Regions from separate parts of the Bermanella marisrubri genome, predicted to be linked through region 3. Evidence: predicted binding sites of a transcription regulator. Region 3 holds the regulator's gene; each other region holds the start of a gene.
What was found. The regulator FNR, encoded in region 3, switches genes on or off when oxygen is low (the NO sensors DNR and NnrR bind a similar motif). The targets are predictions, from matches to a motif close to TTGATNTANATCAA.
Positions count from the first base shown of each region.

Region 1: a site for FNR is predicted at 1,710-1,723, ahead of clpB (ATP-dependent chaperone ClpB). Genes of this name have one in related genera too.
Region 2: a site for FNR is predicted at 1,998-2,011, ahead of HF888_RS15910 (cytochrome ubiquinol oxidase subunit I). Genes of this name have one in related genera too.
Region 4: a site for FNR is predicted at 2,063-2,076, ahead of ccoM (cytochrome c oxidase subunit CcoM). Genes of this name have one in related genera too.

Region 1 is NZ_CP051183.1:1,966,444-1,969,798, reverse strand. It holds gene HF888_RS09035 (type 2 periplasmic-binding domain-containing protein) at 1-799, opposite strand, end outside; gene HF888_RS09030 (DMT family transporter) at 823-1,665, opposite strand; gene clpB (ATP-dependent chaperone ClpB) at 1,819-3,355, shown strand, end outside.
Region 2 is NZ_CP051183.1:3,423,730-3,427,084, forward strand. It holds gene cydB (cytochrome d ubiquinol oxidase subunit II) at 1-477, opposite strand, end outside; gene HF888_RS15910 (cytochrome ubiquinol oxidase subunit I) at 477-1,877, opposite strand; gene HF888_RS15915 (thioesterase family protein) at 2,039-2,500, opposite strand; gene hemB (porphobilinogen synthase) at 2,592-3,355, shown strand, end outside.
Region 3 is NZ_CP051183.1:2,098,729-2,102,083, reverse strand. It holds gene ttcA (tRNA 2-thiocytidine(32) synthetase TtcA) at 1-769, opposite strand, end outside; gene HF888_RS09765 (hypothetical protein) at 874-1,365, opposite strand; gene fnr (fumarate/nitrate reduction transcriptional regulator Fnr) at 1,607-2,377, opposite strand; gene HF888_RS09755 (sulfite exporter TauE/SafE family protein) at 2,504-3,163, opposite strand; gene ccoS (cbb3-type cytochrome oxidase assembly protein CcoS) at 3,173-3,355, opposite strand, start outside.
Region 4 is NZ_CP051183.1:526,685-530,039, forward strand. It holds gene HF888_RS02365 (FecR family protein) at 1-8, opposite strand, end outside; gene HF888_RS02370 (tetratricopeptide repeat protein) at 20-1,390, opposite strand; gene HF888_RS02375 (cyclic nucleotide-binding domain-containing protein) at 1,432-2,016, shown strand; gene ccoM (cytochrome c oxidase subunit CcoM) at 2,154-2,288, shown strand; gene HF888_RS02380 (BaiN/RdsA family NAD(P)/FAD-dependent oxidoreductase) at 2,424-3,355, opposite strand, start outside.

The sequences.
Region 1 (3,355 bases), 130 kb from region 3:
AACCAAACTGGGAGAATATTTCTGTTAGTTTCCCGTTTTTGTGTAGCTTCTTCAGAATCGAGTTGATGGTTTCAATAGAAATATTGGCATCACTGGCGAGTATGACACGGTGGGAATAATGTTGATCATAAAAGTCGGAGAAAACGAGTACTTTTTTTAGTTTAGGATCTCTGAATAGTTCGCGGTCTAGGAACGCTTTGCTGACTATGCCAATTTCAGCTTTGCCTCTAACAACTTGTTTGATAATGGCTCCTGAGTGACTGAGTAGACTAATATTAAAGCGTTCCTTAAGGCGTTTGGCATCGCTGTCCCAATCTGCAAACTGATAATGATAGCCAAGCATAGCTGTAATACGCCGTTGCTCGATATTTTTGAAAGCGGTTTTGTTTGTCGTTTTGTTATTTCTAGCAATAAACACTTCTCCGCCTTTTAAAAAAGCCTCGCTTGTCACCACGGGGTAACCGTTCCAGCCCCATTTGGGGTCTTCAAAGAACAGCATTTGGATGCGACCTCGTTCAAAATCGATATAGCGTCGTTTGGGGCTGGTTAGAGTAAGCTTGAAGACATAATCATTTTGTATTTCATTGAAGGCATCGAGTAATAGTGGTGTGAGACCGCCATATGTGCCATTGCTGGTTTCAAAGAAAGGAGGGAATTCGTATGCGCCAACGCTGATGATGGTGGCTGGTTTTGATTCATTAGACAGCGTGATGGGCGCATTAACTGCCAGCAAGATTGCAATAAACCAGTGCTTTAGCATAATGAGTTTCATCCAAGCTCGATCTTTTAAATCTAGCAATAAAACTCATATGAAAAAAGAGGTTATTGCCGTTTTATATTCCAAAGTCCTGCAATGACGATAAATGCGCTGCCAATTAGTGTGCTAATGAGCAGTGTTTCGCCCCAAACGATCCAACCCAAACTTGCCCCATAAATAACTGAGCTATACACATATGGACCGATTTGGCCGGGATTGGCTATACGATAGGCGCGTGTTAGGGCGAGCTGACCCATAGTGGCCACAATACCCATTAAAACGATCCATGGCCAATGATGTGCTTGAGGCCACTGCCAAGCCCAAAACAGAGGAATAACCGATAGTAAAGAGCTGATGGCGGCGAAGTAAAAGACGATGCTTACTGAGCTTTCAGTATTGCCCATTTTACGAATACAGACCTTTGCCGCGCCGGCCAAGAATGCTGCACCCAAGCCAATTAAGGCCACTGGCGTAAAGTTCTCGGTTCCTGGCTTTAGGATAAATACCACGCCGATAAAGCCAATGATAATCGCTACTATATTGCGTCGTGAAATACTTTCGGCCAGCCAAATGCCAGCAATAATAGGCAAGAAAAATGGTGTGGTGAGTTTAACTAGAAAGGCTTCTGCTAAAGGCATATGTGCGATGACATAAAAAAAGCCGTACATGGCGGTAAGGCCCACAGCAGCCCGTAATAGATGTAGATGAATTCTGTGCGTTTTTAGTGAACTGAGGCCGTTGTGATAGAGCAATGGCGCCAGCATAAATAAGCCAAATAGATTGCGGTAGAACACAATAAGCTCGGTAGGTAATTCTTGGCTAAGGTGCTTAATGATAGCACCCATTATGGCGAGCAAGGCTTCTCCGACTAGAATCAAGAGAGCCCCTTGTAATACCTGATTGGGCATAGAAGTCATTTATCTAAAACGGCGCATTATACAGTGTTGAGTTGTTGACCCAAGTCAAAGTCGTGAAAGAACTTGTTCCATTGGTTACTTGAAAAAAACTAGTCAGCCACCATTACTTAGCCATAAGCAAATTGAACGTATGAGGCATCGCTCATGAGAATGGAAAAGTTTACCAGTAGCTTACAGCAAGCTTTGTCTGATGCTCAGTCCCTAGCGTTGGGCAAAGACCATAATCAAATTGAAACAGCACACCTGCTTTTAGCTTTGTTGGAGCAGGCACCAGGTGGCATTCGTCCTTTATTGCAAGGTTTAGGGGTTCAAGCTGGTTCGTTGCGTCAGAAATTGGAAGGGGTATTGGGTAACTTACCTGTCGTTAGTAGCCCTGATGGAAATCTAAGTGTTTCTTCAGAACTTGGTCGAGTACTGAACCTTACGGATCGTTTGGCGCAAAAGCGAGGTGATCAATATATTTCAAGTGATCTTGTGTTATTGGCCGCTCTTGAAGAGAAAGGTGACACAGGTAAAGCGTTGAACGACTTGGGCCTAAATAAAGAAAAAGTAGAGCGGGCTATTGATACTGTGCGCCAAGGTGAATCGGTTGATGACCCTAACGCAGAAGATAATCGTCAGGCACTCGATAAGTTTACCGTTGATCTAACAGCAAGAGCTGAAGAGGGTAAGCTTGATCCGGTGATTGGTCGTGATGATGAGATTCGCCGCACTATTCAAGTACTACAGCGTCGCACAAAGAATAACCCAGTTTTAATTGGAGCGCCTGGTGTTGGTAAAACCGCCATTATTGAAGGCTTAGCGCAGCGTATTGTGGATGGAGAGGTGCCAGAAGGTTTGCGTAACAAGCGCATTTTGTCTTTGGATATGGGCTCCCTGTTAGCAGGGGCTAAATTCCGAGGAGATTTTGAAGAGCGGCTGAAAAATGTTTTGAAAGAAGTCAGTAAACAAGAAGGTAATATCGTCTTGTTCATTGATGAGATTCATACAATGGTAGGCGCTGGTAAAACTGACGGCGCTCTTGATGCTGGCAACATGTTGAAGCCAGCTTTAAGTCGCGGCGAACTGCATTGCGTTGGTGCTACTACGCTTGATGAGTACCGTGAATATATTGAAAAAGACGCAGCACTTGAGCGTCGTTTCCAAAAAGTGTTGGTAGACGAGCCATCAGAAGAAGATACTGTGGCCATATTACGAGGCTTGAAAGAGCGCTACGAGGTACATCATGGTGTGCAAATTACTGATGGAGCCATTATTGCAGCGGCCAAGTTATCAACGCGTTACATTACCGATCGTCAATTGCCGGATAAAGCCATTGACCTGATTGATGAGGCCGCGTCCATTATTCGAATGGAAATAGACAGTAAGCCCCAAGAAATGGATCGCTTAGAGCGTCGTTTGATTCAACTGAAAATTGAACGAGAAGCGCTTAATAAGGAAAGTGATGAAGGCAGTAAAAAACGCCTGAATGAGATCAACGGTGAGATTAACAAGTTAGGCCGAGAGTATGTCGAACTAGAAGACGTTTGGAAGCAAGAAAAGTTGTCTCTTGAAGGTAGTAAGCAGGCAAAAGAGGCACTGGAAGAAGCCAAGGTTGAAATGGAGCAAGCTCGACGGGCAGGTGATCTTCAGCGGATGTCGGAACTTCAATACGGCAAAATTCCAGAATTGGAAAAGCAGA
Region 2 (3,355 bases), 1.3 Mb from region 3:
CGGTGTTAGCCAATCTAGAGCGCCGCCAACATAGCGAAAATGCTCAGTTTCAAAACCTTGAATGTACGCACCGACAACTGCCCCCTGTGCGAATGCAGCGAGTGTCGAGCCGCCAGCAAATGCCCAATTCCATAGGTAACGTGAAGTTCTTGCTTTGAATCGAAACTCAAACGCCACTCCGCGGAAAATAAGACCAGCCAGTAATAAGAATACGCCTAAATACAGCGCAGGTAGTAACACGGTATAAACGAGAGGAAAAGCTGCTAACAAACCGGCTCCACCCAGAACTAACCAAGTTTCATTGCCATCCCAAACAGGTGCGACGGAGTTCATCATCACGTCGCGCGCCTGTTCATCAGGTGCAAAGGGAAACAAGATTCCTTGACCTAAGTCGAAGCCATCCATCAGCACATACATGATAACGCCAAAGCCAATAATGCCAGCCCAAATAGGCACAAGATCAAAATACGGTTCCATTATTGCGCTCCTTCTTCAAAGGGTACATCAACTGCAGACATAGGGCGTTTTGCTCTGTGGCTAGGATCATCGTCCGCTTCATGAGGTTTGTATTCCAAACCATCGCGCAGAATACGCATGACGTAATAGAGACCGCCAGTAAAGACCAAGGCATAAACGATGATGTAACCAATTAAGGTCGTTAAAGCCATCCAACCTGTTAACGATGGTGTTAATCCCTGCTCCAAAGTCATCTCACCGTATATCAACCATGGAGCACGTCCCATCTCAGTCGTAAACCAACCCGCTAATACAGCAATGAAAGGGGTGATGCTCATGAACTGTAAGGTTTTTAAGTACCAGTGTTTATTCCAAAGTTGTCCACGCAAGCGTAATACGAATCCTGCAAACGCCACGGCGATCATAAGAAGACCGATACCAACCATCACACGAAACGACCAAAATACACCCCACACAGGCGGTTGCATGTCTGGCTCAACTTCTTTCAAACCAGGAATCACACCATCTGCTGAATGCTTGAGAATCCAACTAGCACCATTAGGGATGCCAATTTCAAAATGATTGCTTTGCGTTTCTTTATCAGGCCATGCAAACAACAAAAGCGGAACATTGCCTTGAGTTTCCCAATTACCTTCCATTGCCGCTACTTTTGTTGGCTGATGCTCTAGTGTGTTCAAACCATGCAAGTCACCAATCCAAGCTTGAAGCGGGGTTAAGAATAGAAGCAACCAGAGTGTCATGGACAAGGCTTTTCGATTTGCTTCGACTTCACGATTATTCATTAAATACCAAGCGCTCACACCGGCAACCACAAAGCCACCTGTCAGAAACGACGCCAATGCCATATGAGCAAAACGGTAAGGCAAAGATTCATTGAAAATTGCATCAAACCATGACGTCACATACAAGAGCTCACCACGGAATTCGACACCTGCTGGAGTATGCATCCAGCTGTTAGCAGCCAGTATCCAGAATGAGGAAATAAATGTGCCCACAGCAACTAAAATAGCGGACATAAGATAGATGCCCGGCGGTACTTTATCTCGACCAAATAGCAGCACACCTAAGAATGCCGCTTCTAAGAAAAAAGCAGTAACCACTTCATAGCTCAGTATTGGTCCAAGAAAGTTGGCACTGGCATAAGCAAAGTTGCTCCAGTTGGTACCAAATTGGAAAGCCATCACAATGCCGGACACGACGCCCATACCGAATACGACAGCAAAGACTTTGATCCAAAACTGTGACAAGCGCGTCCAAACCGGATTTTGGGTTTTGAAAGCAATGCCTTCTAAAACGGCAATATACGAGGCCAAACCAATGGTAAAAACAGGGAATATAGCGTGAAAAGAAACCACGAATGCAAACTGCAAGCGGGACAGGACAAGGGGATCTAGTTCCATAGATGCCTCCGGCGTTAAAGTAGGAGTGCATCTATATTAGATAACGCTAATACAAAAAACAAATGCAATTATCAAGAAAATGCGTAAAACAGTGTTTCGCCTTTAAAAAGCAAAGTTGGCATGACCTAAGTCAATTACCGCCAGAGGTTTTCATTAAGCTTCTAGCCACACATATACGTCCCTGTGCCGACGGCGATTAATTCATCTTCCTCGTTTTTAAATTCCATGCGCGTCACCGCAACCTTAGAACCAATTCGCAAAATACTGGCGCTCGCATAAAACTCTTTACCCTTACCAGGACGAAGATAATCAACCCGCATATCAATAGTACCCAGTTTGCTCAGATTTTTAACACGTTCCTCCTTTGGCAGATCCTCTTGACGACGATAGGCACCTACAAGGGCTGCCGTACCGCCAGCAACATCCAAAGCCGATGCGATGACACCACCATGTAAAATACCGTGTAACCAATTACCCACCAGCTCATCACGCATTTTCAATTTAAACACCGCCTCATCGTTCTCAAAATTATGGACTTCTAAACCGATGTGATTATTGAACGGAATTTGCTGCATAAAATTAAGTGCTAATTGCAGCTCAGTTTTCGATAATTCTTCTTTCATAAATCGTTCAATCCTTGGTAAACATAGCAATAAAAAAAAAATTGCTTAAAATGGTGTTACCCGCAGTCTGTTTTTTCTTTCGGAGTATTCCATGGCCTTTTCCGACGCTCAACGCCTATTTCCACTTACCCGCATGCGCCGTATGCGTGCTAGCGACTTCAGCCGCCGTATGATGCGTGAGAATACGTTAAGCGCCAATGACTTAATCTATCCAATGTTCATACTAGAAGGGACAAATCAGGTAGAGGATATTGCTTCTATGCCAGGTATCCAACGTTTGAGCATTGATCTAGCGGTGAAAGAGTGTGAAGAGGTATTCAAGCTTGGGATTCCAGCCGTCGCGCTTTTCCCTGTGACACCCATGGAAGCGAAAACCGAACTAGCCGAAGAAGCTTACAATCCCGATGGCTTAGCCCAGCGTGCGGTGCGCGCCATCAAACAAGCGGTGCCAGAACTGGGCGTGATTACCGATGTAGCACTGGATCCTTTCACCACTCATGGTCAAGACGGCATCATTGATGAAGACGGCTATGTGCTAAATGATGTCACTGTCGATACCTTGGTTAAGCAAGCCCTGAGTCATGCAGCAGCAGGGGCCGACGTGGTGGCCCCCAGTGATATGATGGATGGTCGAGTCCAAGAAATTCGCGAAGCATTGGAAGCGCAAGGACATGTGAATACTCGTATCCTTGCCTATAGTGCGAAATATGCGTCGGCCTATTATGGACCTTTCCGCGACGCCGTAGGCAGTGCTGCTAATCTAGGTAAAAGCAACAAGTCCAGTTACCAAATGGACCCCGCCAATAGCGATGAAGCATTACATGAGGTGGCTTTGGATTTAGCCGAAGGCGCCGA
Region 3 (3,355 bases):
AATTAAAAATTTGTTGAATTCGACCAGGATGCTCCTTGTCCCATTGTTCCAGCATGGCTTTAATATTCTGTCGCTGTAGGTTTTCTTGGGAGCCACAAAGGTTGCACGGAATAATTGGAAATTGTTTATATTCTGAGAAGGCCGCAATGTCCGATTCTTTACAATAAGCCATAGGTCGAATGACGATGTTGCGTTTATCGTCAGACAGCAGTTTTGGCGGCATAGCGGCTAGACGAGCACCATAAAACATATTGAGAAACATGGTTTCTACGATGTCGTCACGATGGTGACCCAAAGCGACTTTATTCGCACCGATATCCTCAGCAAAGCCATATAAGGTGCCACGTCTCAAACGTGAACATAAACCGCATGTAGTACGACCTTCGGGTACCTTTTCTTTTACGACAGAGTAGGTATCTCGGTTGACGATGTAGTATTCGATATCCAATGAGTCTAGGTATTCAGGTAGAACATGTTCTGGAAAGCCGGGTTGTTTTTGGTCAAGGTTGACCGCGACTAATTCGAACGAAACTGGGGCGCTTTTCTGCAAATTCTGCAGGATATCAAGCATGGTGTAGCTGTCTTTACCGCCGGATAGGCACACCATGATACGGTCACCGTCTTCGATCATATTGAAGTCTGCAATAGCTCGGCCAACTTCACGGCGCAAGCGTTTTTGCAGTTTATTGAATTCGGTTTTTTGCTTTTTTTCCGCCGGCGACGTTTCTGCATTTAAGGCAGTGGCGCTAGCATCAACAAATTGGACCATGATACGACTCGGTTTAACCTAGAACTAGGGCGCGGATTCTAACGTAAATCCGCGCGGGTTCCTACTCAGGTTTGTAACCCGCTGACAGACCTGGCCCATGGATGTTACGCGGCGCGGCAGTCCGCCTCTAGGAGGGGTTTAACCCGTTCCATGAAGCGTTCAACGCTAGCGTGAGGACGACTGTGAAAGTGGCGGCGCCAAAAGCGCGCTACTGAGTCTAGATCTCTTGCTTTGGGTATATCACTGGTCTTACGTTTATAGATCAACCAAGCAATAGCCGTGGCATAGCGAAGATTAGTCGCCAATTCTTGGTGAGGATTGGCTAGAAACTCATGTTGGCTTGCCAATCCTCGAACTTTACTTGCTAGCTCAGGGTTATTGACGAGATATTTATCCCAAACGTTGCGGTGGCATTTGGCACTTATTTGGTAAACGCCAATGCCTTTATGCTTACTGCCAATAAGGTGAAACCCCAGTTCTGATTCCATGGCAGCAGTAGCCATAAGAAGAAAACGGGCATCTTCGTTATCTTCGCCCAAGTATTTGAGGGTGGGGCGAATCACCAAGTGTATTAGCTCGCTGGGACAGATTCCCATGTCTTCCTTTCCTTTTAATGATTTTGTATCAGCGAGTTAGCATCTACTATCACGCAAAATCTCATGTTTCTGTTTTCTATACTGAACATTAGATGGAAACTGACAAAATGCAAAAAATACTTGCAATTTTATTTTTGCTTATAAAAGAGAGGGTTAGAGAGAAATGCGAGAATTAGTAAGACTAAAGTTGTAGGCACAGACCTATCCTTCACGACAGACCTGTGCAAAATCAGGTAAATAATCAGATGCTATGTTCACAGGACGCTTTAATATCAGGATTGCCGGCAAGCTTATTAAGGCCATGAATGTCCAAGAGTGTGACTTCTTTACCTTCCGTACTAATGAGCTCGCTCTTTTGCATACGGGTAAATATGCGGCTGACAGTTTCTACTGCAAGACCTAAATAGTTACTGATATCCACACGAGACATTGAGAGTCGGAAGGTCTTGGGTGAAAAACCACGGCGCTCGAAACGGCTACTTAGATCCAGTAGAAAATAAGCTAGGCGTTCGTCAGCGGTTTTTTTCGATAATTGCAGCATCATTTGCTGATCCTGACGAATTTCGCCACTCATATTACGCATCATTTGGCGACGTAACCCTGGAATTTCGTCACAAAGGCTGTCTAACTTGTCTAAAGGCAGTTCACAAACAGTCGTGGTTTCCAAGGCTTTTGCTGTCAGCGGGTAGCTTTCTTCGCTATAGCCAGATAGGCCCACGATTTCACTGGCTAGATGAAAGCCTGTGATCTGCTCTTCACCACTGGGCGCAACGGTGTAGCTCTTAATTGCCCCTGTACGAATGGCGTATACCGCTTTGAAATCGTCGCCTTGTTTAAACAGAGTTTCGCCTTTTTGCAGCGGACGACCACGTTTGATGATCTCGTCTAGTGCATCAAGATCTTCGTTATCTAGAGCAATCGGTAGGCAAAGCGAGCTTAGACTGCATGTACTGCAGTGGGGTTTACCAGCACCGCTTTTTGCCAGGGAAATAATGTTTTTATCAACTGCCATAAACAATCCTTCAATCTTGGCACGGTGCATGTTATTAGCACCTATAACCTAAATGTTGGGTAAAACCATTTGCTTAGTCAAGAGCAACAGTGCTTAACTTAGGCTGCAAACATGTGCAGTAAGAAGTTAGATTTGAGTCGACCATGTGGCATAGAGTGTCCACACTCCAAATCCTACCACAAAAGTACCAGACATTAACTTGACCCATGTCTTTGACTTCAACTTTGTAAGCTGTTGAGTTAACAGGGCAAAGCTAAAGAGGGCGGGTAAATTACCTAAGCCAAATACCATCATTAAGCTCGCACTTTTGACTGGATCAGCGGCTACTAAAGCCCAACTCAGAGTACTGTAGACTAAACCACAAGGCAGGAAACCCCAAACCATACCGAGTGGAATGGCTTGCTTTAATGAGTGTGTAGGGATAAGGCCTTTGCTGAGAGGTTGTAGTCGTCGCCAAAGGCCGCTGCCGGCACGCTCGATCCACGCAAGCATTTGAGTTTGTCCTGCTAGATAAAACCCCATCAAGATTAATAAGATCCCAGATATGGTTCGTAAAACTAGGCCGACATTACTGTGGCTTTCACTTAACCACAGTCCAATGATGCCTGCTGCAAAACCTAAAGCGCCATAGGTCAAGATTCTCCCTATATGGTACCCCAGCTGCAGTGTTGGCTTGGGTCCATTCATGGAAAGTGCGCCAACGATGCCGCCGCACATGCCCATACAGTGGACGCTACCCATGAGACCTAAAAGCCAAGCGGTCAGGAATGTAAGGGGTTCATTCATGATTACAAATTATTTGGTTTGAGAGGAATCTTTGTCTTGCTCAGCGCTTTCGGATAGTTCTTTCTCCGATGCGTTTTTGTCCTTTTTATTGGGGCCCTGATCTTCATCAAAGAGAATTCGGTGGGCAGGACTGTCAAGGTCATCAAATTGGCCTTTTTTACTAGCCCAAAAGAATATGCCTGCGGCCACCGC
Region 4 (3,355 bases), 1.6 Mb from region 3:
ACTTTCATAATAAACCTCTCTACATTCTATAAGTGATGCCAAGTTCGGCTTTGAATCGTTGGTAGGTGTTGGCTTCGAGTGAGCTATCTTGATAGCTTGCGCTATAGTCATTGCGGAAACTTAATTTGGACGTAATGTTATATCGCCAACCCAATGTGGAATGTAGGCTGATGTCTTCACGTAACTTGCTGTAAAGAGCTGTGTTGATGGCATCGTATTCACTGGCGGTAATATTGATCATCCAATAGTAGCTACTGCGTTGCGTGTGAAGGGTGGTTTGCTGAACTGAAAATCCCTGATAGCTTTTTCCATTATATTTATTGATAGATTCTTTAGCGTCATCCAAACCAAAAAATGCGCTGATAGTCCAATTACTTTTTTTCGGCGGCGATTGGTACGTAAACTTATATTGCATTTGTTGAATGTCGCCATTGGGGTTATCGTCGTATTCACTCTGTCCTAAATTAAAACCTATCCCATAACTTGCGCCATTAGGCTGTCGCCAACGACCGTTTCCTAAGAAGGAAAGAGTGCTGAGAAATGACTCGGAATCAAGCAAGACACTTTGATATCGACCAGTGAGACGCCAACGAATGGGACCTGTAAAGAAACCGTATGCGCCCTCTGCAATTAATGTATCCAGGTCATATAGAGATGTCTCACTATTGGCTCGTTTATTATAGATAGCGCGAACATCTAAGCTTTGGGTTTTACTAATTGGCCTAAGATAGGCGAAATGAATAAGGGTAGACCAGTAAGCACTTGCGGTTTCTTTTGCATCCTCACTCAATACGATATCTACTGGAAAAATCAATTCTTCTTGAGGTAGTTCATCTTCACTGGTGGCACTGTTGATATTGCTGTCGTATCCACCGGCTAAATCTAACGCAAGCATGAATTCAGGCTCTACTTGACGATAGAGCTCGGCGATCTTGTCTAAAAATGTTTTTACATTATTGCGTACAGGTGCTGGCGGGTTTTGCTTTAGTACTTGTTTGAATTCTGATTCCGAGCGCTTTAAGTTACGCAAATAAAAATGTACTCGGGCCAGTTCTAATCGATATCTAGGGTTATTGGGTTGGTAAAACAGGAGACGTTCGAAGGCAAACAAGGCTTCATCAAAATGCCCTGTTTCTATTGCGGCTAAACCATAATAAAAATCAAAGCTTGGTCGACCCTCTTCATTGTTTCGTATAGAGGATGCCAAAGAATAGGCTTGATCAAACTGTCTAGCGTTTACCAGCAATTCTAGTTGTTTTAATTGCTTTTCAGTTTCCTGAATATCTGGAGTTGAGTCTTGTGCATTTGATGGGTGGGCAACCATCAACATAAAAAACAACGTTAATACTAACGAGGAATTAAACGACATGATAAGTGATGATTTCAGCATATGGATGACCAGGGTTCCTTCCTTCTCAATTGAGTTTAGCAGTGATCATAAAAAACGCAGGCTGGGCTACACTAAATGAAAGGCTTATTTTAGAAGGCGCTATCACGGGGCTAAGAGCGGGATTAGGAATGAAGAAAATCAATTCATTAACACGCGGTAAGATGTTGATTATTCTCAATAAAGTGCCGTTTTTTAAGGAGTTTAGCTCGTTTGAACGTGAGCGCATTGTAGATAATAATGCAGCGTTTTATGTAGCCAATGAAGATGAATTTATTATTGAACAAGGAACCTTGGATACTGCGTTTTATATCCTTATGAGTGGTACTGCTCGGGTTGTGCTTGATGGGCGCAATGAAATCTTAGCAGAAATGCATCCAGGAGAGTTCTTTGGAGAAATTGCCTTTATTCAGAATGTACCCAGAAGCAGTCACGTTATCGCAAATGAAACATGTATTATGTTGAAAGTGGACCGTAGGTTATTAGGTGCTTTGAATTCGGATATAAGAGAGAAATTTAAAGATCAGATTATATATAAGCTGGCTAATATGATTACAAAGAATAATGAGGCGCCAAAGGAGACCCCGAGTCAGAATCGACCAAACCAAGCTCCTTTTCAGGAAACTTGATTCAAATCAGGTTTTAAAGCAGCTTCTTGTTCTTGACCTGCCCTTATTGATACACGTCAATTTTAATTCTCAGACCACTGCTATGTTTAAGTCATGACTTAACATGATTCAGGCGCACAGCCTAAGTGAGGTGGCAAATGTACATAGATGAATATGTAATCGCGGGACTAATCATCGTGGGTTTAACTATCGCATTTTTCGGTGGTTTCTACCGTGCGATTAAGAATGACATCAAAAAACATGGTGATGGTAGCGAGCAATCTCATACTTAAACATTGAATTCGATAGTTCGCAGATTTGAGAAATGCTACGAATTATGTAACCGAGTTACTCCGGTAACAACCCCTCTGATATAGCAGAGTAGTGCTATTATTTGCCGACCTTAAGTTTAAGGTCGGCTTTTTTGTTTATGCAGTCATTGAATCAGCAATAGCTTTTCCGCAGCAGTGGCCACTTGCCCATGCCCACTGGAAATTAAAGCCGCCTAAGTGCCCGGTCACATCCAGAACTTCTCCGATGAAATACAAGCCTTTTACTGATTTAGCTTCAAAGGTTTTGCTACTCACTTCATCAGTGTCGACTCCGCCCAGGGTGACTTCTGCTTTTTTATAGCCTTCAGTGCCGCTGGGAATAAACTGCCAGTTTTGGAAACGCTCTGCTATGGACGTCAAGTCTTTGTGCTTGTACTGCTGTAAAGGTTTGGACAAATCAAAATCTTGGCAAAAGGCTTCGATCAGCCGTTCAGGAAAGTGCTGCCTAAGAACCGTATTGAGTTGCTTGTTGGGCTGGTTCTGTTGAGCATCTTTAAAAAACTGCGCCAGATCGATATCCGGAAGCATGCACACGGTGACGCTTTGACCAGGTTTCCAGTAGCTACTAATTTGCAGTATGGCTGGGCCAGATAGCCCTTTGTGAGTAAATAAAATGTTTTCACGAAAACTCATATCGCGACAACTCACCATAGCATCAATTGCAACCCCGCTCAGATTTTTGAGTGGAGCTAGGTCCCGTGCATCTAGTGTAAAAGGTACCAAACCTGGTCGTGTTTCTGTGATGTTTAATCCAAACTTTTTTGCCAACTTATGGCCAAAATCGGTGGCACCCATAGTAGGGAAACTCATAGCTCCAGAGGCGACAACGAGGGCGTGACATTCAATAACGCCTTGGTTGGTATTAAGTATAAAACCATTTTCTTGTTGGCTTACGGTTTCCATAGTGCAATTCAATCGGATCGTTACCCCTAGTTCATCGCAACGGTTAAGCAGCATATCCAGAATAGCTTGGCTTTTATTGTCACTAAATAATTGGCCGAGCTTTTTCTCGTGCCAAGGCAAACCGA